DNA from 3 places in the Allobosea sp. NPDC003192 genome. Region 1 is predicted to be linked to each of the others. Evidence: predicted binding sites of a transcription regulator. Region 1 holds the regulator's gene; each other region holds the start of a gene.
The links. The regulator PhoB, encoded in region 1, activates phosphate uptake and scavenging genes when phosphate is short. The targets are predictions, from matches to a motif close to TGTCATNNANCTGTCAT.
Positions count from the first base shown of each region.

Region 1 (3,269 bases):
GGCTGACTTGGGCCCGTCCCAACCGTTTGTTCCGCAAGCCGTTGGGATAAAACGATCTCCATTCTAAAAGTGAGAGACGGATTCACCGATCAGGGTGTGCCACCCTGATCGGATCCGGCTCTCGCGGCAGCGTTGCCGATTGGACTCACTGTTCCGCCGTCTGCGGTGATTGGCTGGGGAAAAGCCGAATTACGATTCGGCGACTCTTGTGGCCGAGTCAGGCCATCTTGTATGGTCCTCTTCGTCAGATACGACATCTCGTGCGGCGTCTCCAGTATCGTCAGTCCCGGGCGTAACGGCTTCCGTTTTGCGGCGGACGCTGCCGGTATCGGATTCCGCCATGATCTCTCCCTATGCCTCGCCGGCACGCTGGCGGGGCATGACGAAGACAGGTGCAACTCCATGACCGAAGCCGGAGCCTGGACCGACGAACGCGTCGAACTGCTCAAGAAGCTCTGGAATGACGGCCTGAGCGCGAGCCAGATCGCGGCGGAACTCGGCAATGTCACGCGCAACGCCGTCATCGGGAAGGTTCATCGGCTCGGCCTGTCCGGCCGGGCCAAGAGCCCGGGCTCGGCGACGCCGCGTCCGCGCAAGCCTGCCGCCCGTCCGCCGAGCCATCCGGCTGGCCATCAGAGCGGCGGCGCCGGGCTGACCCGCGGCAATACCGCCCTCGCCCCACAGTTCTCGCCCGAGATCGAAGCGGAGGCGCAGGTCGAGCGCGCGCCGGCGCCGTCCGAAGACGTGGTGGTGCCGTTTTCCGAGCGGGTCACGATCATGGACCTGCGCGAATACATGTGCCGCTGGCCGATGGGCGATCCGACTTCGCCGGAATTCCGCTTTTGCGGCGGCCGCAGCGCGACCGGCCTGCCCTATTGCGCCTATCACGCCCGCATCGCCTACCAGCCGGCAGCGGATCGCCGCCGCGACCGCAGCAAGGTCGCCCGCGCCTGACGACAGGCACTCGCGAAACGTTTACGGAAGCCGGCCTGTGGGCCGGCTTTTTCATGACCAGGGCTGGCAGGAGGACGTGATGGCTACGATCGCGATCTATCTCGGCGCGGCCTTGGCCGAGATCGCCGGCTGCTTTGCCTTCTGGGCCTGGCTGAAGCTCGACAAGCCGGTCTGGTGGCTGCTGCCAGGCCTCGTCTTTCTCGCAACCTTCGCCTGGCTGCTGACGCTGGTCGACAGCCCCGCCGCCGGGCGCGCCTTCGCCGCCTATGGCGGCGTCTACATCGTGGCGTCTCTGGCCTGGATGGCGCTGGTCGAGAAGGTCGCGCCCGACCGTTACGACCTGGCCGGCGCGGCGCTCTGCCTTGCCGGCGCGGCTGTCGTCATCGCCGCACCGCGCTGACGAACGCGATCAACCCCGCGCAAACGTCTCGTCGAAGGCGTAGCCGGCGCCGCGCACCGTACGCAGCGGATCCTTGGCGTTGGCCGGGGTGATCGCCTTGCGCAGGCGCCCGACATGGACGTCGACGGTGCGCTCGTCGATATAGACGTCGCGGCCCCAGACGGCGTCGAGCAGCTGCGCCCGCGAATAGACCCGGCCCGGCGCCTGCATCAGGAATTCGAGCAGGCGGAACTCGGTCGGGCCGAGATGCAGTTCGGCACCAGCCCGGCGGACGCGCCGCGTCGTGCGGTCGAGCTCGAGATCGCCGGCCGCGAGCAGGCCGGCGACATGGCCGGGCTTGGCGCGGCGCAGCAGCGCCTGGATGCGGGCGATCAGCTCGGGCAGCGAGAACGGCTTGACGACATAATCATCAGCGCCGGTAGCGAGGCCGCGCACGCGCTCGGTCTCCTCGCCGCGGGCAGTCAGCATGATGATCGGCACGCGCTCGGTGTCGCGGCGGGTGCGCAGGCGCCGGCAGAGCTCGATGCCGGAGAGGCCGGGCAGCATCCAGTCGAGCAGGACGAGGTCCGGCGTATGGTCGCGCAGATGCAGTTCGGCGTCGTCGCCGCGCGCCACGCTGTCGACCTCGAAGCCCTCGGCCTCGAGATTGTAGCGCAGGAGCAGGGTGAGCGGCTCCTCGTCCTCGACGATCAGGATGCGTGCGGGCATGTCAGGGTCCGTTCAAGCCCCGCCGGTTCAGCCATTGGCCGCCGGCAGGTCGACGAGGATGTTGGTGGTGTCGAGCTTCGGCCGGCTCTCGTCGATCGACTGGCCGGTAACGAGATAGTGGATGGTCTCGGCGATGTTGGTGGTGTGGTCGCCGATGCGCTCGACGTTCTTGGCGCAGAACAGGAGATGCGTGCAGAAGGTGATGTTGCGCGGGTCCTCCATCATGTAGGTGAGGAGCTCGCGGAACAGCGAGGTATAGAGCGCGTCGATCTCATCGTCGCGGCGCCAGACCTCCATCGCCTTCTGCTCGTTGCTCGCAGCGTAGGCGTCGAGCACGTCCTTGAGCTGGGCCTGGACCAGGCGGCTCATATGCTCGAGCCCGACCACGGCGCGATGTGGCGGCGAGAACTGGCCAGAGATCGCGACGGCGCGCTTGGCGATGTTCTTGGCGAGATCGCCGACGCGCTCGATATCGGCCGCGATGCGGATCGCCGAGATCAGCTCGCGTAGGTCGTTGGCGAGCGGCTGGCGCCGGGCAATGGTCAGCACCGCCTTCTCCTCGACATCGCGCTGGAGATTGTCGAGGCGCTGGTCGGCGCTGATGATCTTCTGGGCGAGCGCGGTGTCGCGGCGCACCAGCGCGACCGTCGAGTCGCCGAGCATGCGCTCGGACATGCCGCCCATCTCGGCGAGGCTGCGGCGCAGGCCCTCGAGATCGGCATCATAGGAGCGGACGATATGGTCGGACATCGGGGCGTATCCTTCGGGGCTGCCGACGATTTCAGGATGTCAGCCGAAACGGCCGGTGACGTAGTCCTGCGTCTGCTTCTTGTGCGGGTTCATGAAGATGGTGTTGGTGGCGTCGAATTCGATCACCTCACCGAGATACATGAAGGCGGTGTACTGCGAGATGCGCGCCGCCTGCTGCATGTTGTGGGTGACGATGACGATGGTGAAGTCGCTCTTCAGCTGCTCGAGCAGGTCCTCGATCTTGCCGGTCGAGATCGGGTCGAGCGCCGAGGTCGGCTCGTCGAACAGGATGACCTCGGGCTTCTGGGCGATGGTGCGGGCGATGCACAGGCGCTGCTGCTGGCCGCCGGACAGGCCCATGCCGGAGCTCCTCAGCTTGTCCTTGACCTCGTCCCAGAGGGCGGCGCGGCGCAGTGCGCCCTCGACGCGATCGTCGAGCTCCGACTTCGGCGGCTTC
Region 1 covers NZ_JBNNPK010000015.1:148,593-151,861, reverse strand. Annotated here, with positions in the region: gene ACQKLX_RS20160 (GcrA family cell cycle regulator) at 403-954, shown strand; gene ACQKLX_RS20155 (YnfA family protein) at 1,034-1,354, shown strand; gene phoB (phosphate regulon transcriptional regulator PhoB) at 1,364-2,062, opposite strand; gene phoU (phosphate signaling complex protein PhoU) at 2,090-2,812, opposite strand; gene pstB (phosphate ABC transporter ATP-binding protein PstB) at 2,852-3,269, opposite strand, start outside.

Region 2 (3,269 bases), on a different contig from region 1:
GGCCGCAAAGCACGTTCTCGATCACCGTCAGCCGCTCGACCAGGTTGTATTCCTGGAAGACCATGCCGAGGCGCCGGCGCGCCGCCCTGAGAGGCTCGCCCTGCAGCTTCGCCAGATCGGTTCCGCCCAGCATGATCGAGCCTGAGGTCGGGTCGACCAGTCGGTTGATGCAGCGGATCAGCGTCGACTTGCCGGTGCCGGACGGGCCGATGATCGCGACGATGCCGGGCTCGGAGACGCTGAGCGAGATGTCGCGCAGGACCGGCTGGCCCTTGCGATACTCCTTGACGAGATTGCGGATGACGAGCGCCCGGCCATGGCCGGGCGCCTCTGCGACGGGGAGGGCGCTCATGGGCTGCGTCGGGCCTTCGATCAGGGCTTGGCCGGCGCCGGCTGCGCCTTCTTCTTGGCGAGCTCGTCCGCCTCGCGCTTGGCCTCGGTGTCGTAGGCCGACTTGTTGTAGGGCGTGCCGGACTTCTCGGCGACGTCTCGCACGATCGCCCAGTCCTTCTGGTAGGTGATCGGCAGGAAGCGGTCGTCGCCGTTGAACTCCTTGGTCATTTCCGGGGTGAAGCGGAAGGAGAAGAAGCAGTCGGTCAGCTTCTTGGCGAGCTCGGGCTTCAGGTCATGCGCATAGGCGAAGGACGAGGTCGGGAAGATCGCGCTGCGATAGATCTCGCGCGTGTCCTCCTTCTTGATCGTGCCGCGCACGATCATGCGTTCATAGACGTCGCCGGCGACGGCGCCCATGTCGTAGTCGCCCGAGACGACACCGAGGATGGACTTGTCGTGGCCGCCCGACATCAGCGGCTTGTAGTCCTTGTCGGCCTCGAGTCCATGCTCGGGGAAGAGCACGCGCGGAGCGAGGTTGCCGGAGTTGGACGAGGGCGAAGTGTGGGCGACCTTCTTGTCCTTGAGGTCCGACAGCTTCTGGTAGGGGCTGGAGGCCTTGACGACGGCGACGAGATTGTAGCCGCGCACGCCGGCCGCCGAGCCCTTGGCCGCGAAGGGAATCGCGCCGGCGAGATTGACGGCAAAACCGGTCGGGCCGGTCGAGAATCCGGCGAAGTGCAGGCGACCCGAGCGCATCGCCTCGATCTCGGCCGAGTTCGACTGAACGGGGTAGTAGACGATGCGCTTGCCGGTGCAGGCGGCGAGATGGTCGGTCAGCGGCTTGAAGATGTTGGCGTAGACGGCCGGGTCCTCGACCGGCGTATAGGCCCAGACCAGCGCCGACGGGTCCTTCAGTTTCGAGGCCTCGGTCGGCACGTCGGCGACCAGGTCCTTGTTGGCGTCGCAATACATCGTGTCGAGCTGGCCGCGATTGGAGCAGGCGTCCTGCGCCTGCGCCGCACCGGCGAGCCCGAGGCCCAGGAGCAGCGAGGTCGTGGCGGTCAGGCAAGTCAGCGTCTTGGTCATTTGCGGCGTCTCTCCCGGGCGATCGTTGTTGTAAGCCGGCTAGAGTATGTGACATAAAACTGTCACATTCCAGCCGGGCGAGACGCCTCGTCTTACGACTATAGTGGCCTTGTCCACCGCGACGGTTGGCCCCCACGCCAACCCAGACGATGCAAAATCCCCCCTCTACAACCTTTCCGGATAATCTGGCGGCGCTGATGCCGCGATATGACGGCTTCCTGCTCGACCAGTGGGGCGTGCTGCATGACGGCGTCCGGCCTTATCCAGCTGCAGTGGCTGCGCTGGAGATGCTGCACCGGGCGGCCAAGCGCGTGATCATCCTCTCGAATTCGGGGCGCAGCGGAGCCGAGAACGCCAGGCAACTGGCGAAATTCGGCTTTGCGCCGGAACTCTATGACGAGGTCGTCTCGGCCGGAGATGACGCCCGCGATGCATTGGCGGCGCGCGACGAGCCGTTCCACCAAGCGCTCGGCCGGCGCTGCCTGTTGCTGGCGCGCGAGGGCGAGCAACATCTGGCCGAGGGGCTCGGGCTCGACTTGGTCGAGAACGTCGAGACGGCCGACTTCATCCTGTTGATGACGATGGACCCACCCCGGCAGTCGGTCGCCAGCTGGATGGATCTGCTCAAGGCAGCCAGCGTGCGGCGCCTACCGATGATCTGCGCCAATCCGGACCTGCATCGTGCCAGTCCCACCGGCGGCCTGCAGGAGGCGCCGGGCCTCGTCGCGCGCGCCTATGAGCAGCTCGGCGGCACGGTGCGCTATCACGGCAAGCCGCAGCCGCGGATTTATCGCACCTGTCTGGCGAAGCTCGGGCTCGACCGCAGCCGTGTCGTCGCGATCGGCGACTCGCTGGAGCACGACATTGCCGGTGCCCAAGGCGCCGGCATCGATAGCGTCTTCATCGCCGGCGGCATCCATCGCGGCGAGATCGGCTGGGACGGCGCGGCGTTGGACCCGGCGAGCTGCCTCGCACTCTTCGCCAGCGCCGGACGTAGCCCGACCTACGCGCTGCCGCTGCTCGGCTGAGGTAGGACCGGCTCAGCGCCCGGTCAGGAACAGGCCCGAGAGGAAATAGGCCAGCGCCGAGATCAGGCCGGCTGCGGGCATGGTGACAATCCAGGCGAAGACGATGCCGCGGGCGACACCCCAGCGCACGGCCGTGACCCGCCTGGCCGCCCCGACGCCGATGATCGCGCCGGTGATGGTGTGCGTGGTCGAGACGGGGACGCCGAGATAGGTCGCCATGAACAGGGTGATGGCGCCGCCGGTCTCGGCACAGAAGCCCTGCTGCGGCGAGAGCCGGGTGATCTTCGAGCCCATGGTGTGGACGATGCGCCAGCCGCCGCAGAGCGTGCCGAGTGCCATCGCCGCCTGGCAGGAGATCACCACCCAGAACGGCACCGAGAAGGTGTCGCCCATCATGCCATGCGAGAACAGCAGCACGGCGATGATGCCCATGGTCTTCTGCGCGTCATTGGCGCCGTGCCCCAGCGAATAGAGCGAGGCCGAGACGAATTGCAGGAGGCGGAAGGTCGAATCGACCTTGATCGGCGCGACCTTGAGGAAGGTCCAGGAGACGATCAGGACCAGCAGCAGCGCCAGCGCGAAGCCGATCGCCGGTGACATGAAGATCGCCAGGAAGGTCTTGCCGAGCCCCCACCAGACGATCGACGAGAGGCCGACCTTCGACAGGCCGGCGCCGACCAGCCCGCCGATCAGCGCATGCGAGGAGCTCGACGGGATGCCGGCGATCCAGGTCACGACGTTCCAGACGATCGCGCCGGTCAGCGCGCCGAAGATCACCCGGTCGTCGACGATCGTCGCCTGGATGATGCCGGAGCCGACCGT
Region 2 covers NZ_JBNNPK010000007.1:37,611-40,879, forward strand. Annotated here, with positions in the region: gene phnC (phosphonate ABC transporter ATP-binding protein) at 1-352, opposite strand, end outside; gene phnD (phosphate/phosphite/phosphonate ABC transporter substrate-binding protein) at 373-1,419, opposite strand; gene ACQKLX_RS11535 (TIGR01459 family HAD-type hydrolase) at 1,617-2,447, shown strand; gene ACQKLX_RS11540 (inorganic phosphate transporter) at 2,460-3,269, opposite strand, start outside.
Region 2: the regulator PhoB is predicted to act here: its motif matches at 1,469-1,485, upstream of phnD (phosphate/phosphite/phosphonate ABC transporter substrate-binding protein).

Region 3 (3,269 bases), on a different contig from region 1:
ATGACCGCGTTCTCGTGGCTGCCGGTGTAGACGACCTTGCCGAAATAGGTCTCCGGCTCGATCTTCATGCCGTCGAGCGCGAAGCGCGGGACGTTGTTGCCGGAGGTCGAGTTCGGGTCGACCAGGCCGAGGTTCTTGCCCTTCAAGTCCTCGATCTTCTGATAGGGCGAGTCCTTCTTCACGTAGAAGACCGAGTAGTAGCCCTTGGTGCCGTCGAGATTGGTCTCGATCGCAAAGGCGTCGATCTTGGCGCCGGTCATCAGCGCGCGGGCGAATGAGGCGGGGCCGTACATGCCGATATGGATGTTGCCGGCGCGCTGGCCCTCGATGATCGCGGCGTAGTCATTGGCGATGCGCAGCGTCACCTTGGTGCCGAGCTCCTTCGCGAGATAGTTCACGAAGGGGGTATAGCGCTCGACGACGCCAGAGGCGTTCTCGGCCGGGATGATGGCGAAGACGAGCTCGGGATACTTGGCTTTCCAGTCCTGGGCGAAAGCCGGGGCGGCGAGCGACGCGGCGAGGCCGGCCGCGGCGAGCGTGAGGGTATGACGACGGGTCAGCATGTGGTGCTCCTTTGGAAAGGTCGGCGATGACGGGGCAGGCTTAAGGGCAGGCTCGGGCGTGCGCCGGCTGTCTCAGGCGGCGGTCTGCTTGGCGCGCTTGGCTTCCTGGCTGGCGATGGCCTCGAGCGCATCGAGCGCTTCGGCGCCGGCGTCCCTGGCCTCGATGCCGTAAAGCTCGGCGGCGAGCTCGCTGGTCAGCGCATGCGGCGGGCCGTCGAACACGACCCTGCCGCCGGCCATGCCGATCAGCCGGTCGCAATACTTCGCGGCGATGTCGAGATGGTGGAGATTGCAGACGATGGTGATGCCGTCCTCGCGATTGATGCGGAACAGCGCATCCATCACGACCTGCGTGTTGCGCGGGTCGAGCGAGGCGATCGGCTCGTCGGCGAGGATGATCTTCGGCTCCTGCACCAGAGCGCGGGCGATCGCGACGCGCTGCTGCTGGCCGCCGGACAGCGTCTCGGCGCGCTGGGCGAGCAGATGACCCATATCGAGCCGCTCGAGCGCGGCGATGGCGCGGACCTTGTCGTCCTGGGAGAAGCTCTTGACCAGCGTCAGCGCAGCCGAACGATGGTTGAGGCGGCCGAGCAGGACATTGGTCAGCACGTCCAGGCGGCCGACCAGGTTGAACTGCTGGAAAATCATCGCCGTATCGCGCCGCCAGGCCCGCAGCGCCGCGCCGCGCAGGGCGGTGACGTCGCGCTCCTCGCTGAGGATGCGGCCCTCGCTCGCATCGGCGAGGCGGTTCAGCATGCGCAGCAGCGTCGACTTGCCGGCGCCCGAGCGGCCGATCACGCCGACCATCTCGCCACGCGGAATCGACAGGGTGACGTTGTCGACGGCGGCCTTGCCACCGAAACGCTTGGTCAGACCCTCGATACGCAGCATCAACACTCTCCCGCGATTGCGGGACGATGCGGTATCGAGGGCAGATGACAGCGCCGTGACAGGAGGCGCAGTTCGGTGTGGTCAGAGCCGAAGGATGGTCATCGACCGTCAACCATACTGCTTCGAACCGCCGCTAGGCCGACTCCTCAGGCCCGCAGGAGCAGATCGACGCAGGCGGCGACGTAAGTCTTGCGCTCGGTCTCGGCAACGGGAGCGATGCCGAGCAGGCCGCGTACCTGATGGAAGCCGCGCAGCATGCCGATGAACTGTTCGGCCAGCGTCGCAGCCTCGCCGGGAGTGAGCTCGCGCGACAGCCCATCACTTGATCGTGACCGCTGTTCCAGCAGGGTGGAGAGTTCCGTGATCATCCGCCCCGCTCCGGCATCGTACGCTGCCTGTCCCAATTCGGGAAAGCGGGTGGATGCGCCGACGATCAGGCGATGCAGATCGAGCGAGGCCGGGTGCAGCATCATCGCCAGAGCGTCCTCGCCGAGGCGTGTCAGAATGGCCCGCAGATCGCCGGTTTCGCTGCGCGGACGGCGCAGCGGAATCGTCAGCTTTTCAGTGAGTTCACTGCAGATCGCCAGGAACAGCGCCTGCTTGTCGGCGAAGTGGCTGTAGATGGTCTGCTTGGAGACGCCGGCGCGCTGCGCGATCTGGTCGAGGCTGGCGCGGTCGAAGCCCTCGGCCAGGAAGGTTTCCGAAGCGGCCCGGGTGATCGCATCATGTTTATCCGGCCGTGATTTTTCGGCCGGCATCTGTCTTGCTTCTGCAGCGGTGGCGCTAGAGCGTCCGTGCATCGATCATTCCGTCACGCTTCCGCCCTTAAAGGGTGCTTATCAAACTAGACCGTCCAGTCTAGAATATGTCCGTCTTACCGGAGCGTCCAGCCTGATGAAGCGTTTTCTCCTTCTTGTCCTGATCGCCGGGCTGGCGGGTGGCGGGTATTACGGCTACCGCTACCACTACAAGGCGCCCAACCAGCAGGCGCAGGCGCAGGGTGTCGCCGGCGCGCAGAGCCCTGCCATCCCGGTCGAGGTCGGGACGATCGAGCTCACCTCCGTGGCCGAGGAAGTCGAGGCGCTCGGAACGCTGGCGGCCGACGAATCCGTAGTGATCGCTCCCGAGATCGCGGGCCGCGTCGTCTCGCTCGGCTTCAAGGAGGGCGAGCGGGTCAACAAGGACCAGCCGCTGGTCATGCTCGACACCGCCATCCTGGATGCGGAGCTCAAGCAGGCGCAGGCCGACCTTTCGCTGGCGCGCGACACCTATGACCGCAACCGCTCGCTGGTGCAGCGCGGCGCCGGCACGCAGGTTGCGCTGGAGCAGGCGACGGCGCAGCTCGCCTTGCAGGAAGCGCGCCTGCAACTCGTCCAGGCCAAGCTCGCTCTGGCGACGATCAAGGCACCGTTCACCGGCGTGGTCGGCCTGCGCGCGGTCGGCGTCGGCGACTATGTCTCGATCGGCAAGCAGTTGATCACACTGACCAACATCGACCCGATCAAGGTCGATTTCCGCGTGCCCGAGATCTACATGACGCAGCTCAAGGTCGGCCAGCCGATCCAGCTCAAGGTCGACGCGGTGCCGGATCGGCCCTTCGCCGGCAAGATCTTCGCGATCGATCCCGTCGTCGACGTCAACGGCCGAGCGGTCAAGCTGCGCGCCACCGTGCCCAATGCCGACCTCGTCCTGAAGCCCGGCCTGTTCGCCCGCGTCACCATCATGGTCGACAAGCGCGAGAATGCGCTGGTGATTCCGGAGACGGCCGTCGTGCCGGATGGTCTCAGCAAGACGGTCTTCATCGTCGAGAACGGC
Region 3 covers NZ_JBNNPK010000008.1:147,062-150,330, forward strand. Annotated here, with positions in the region: gene phnD (phosphonate ABC transporter substrate-binding protein) at 1-563, opposite strand, end outside; gene phnC (phosphonate ABC transporter ATP-binding protein) at 636-1,454, opposite strand; gene ACQKLX_RS13325 (TetR/AcrR family transcriptional regulator) at 1,601-2,212, opposite strand; gene ACQKLX_RS13330 (efflux RND transporter periplasmic adaptor subunit) at 2,349-3,269, shown strand, end outside.
Region 3: the regulator PhoB is predicted to act here: its motif matches at 1,499-1,515, upstream of phnC (phosphonate ABC transporter ATP-binding protein).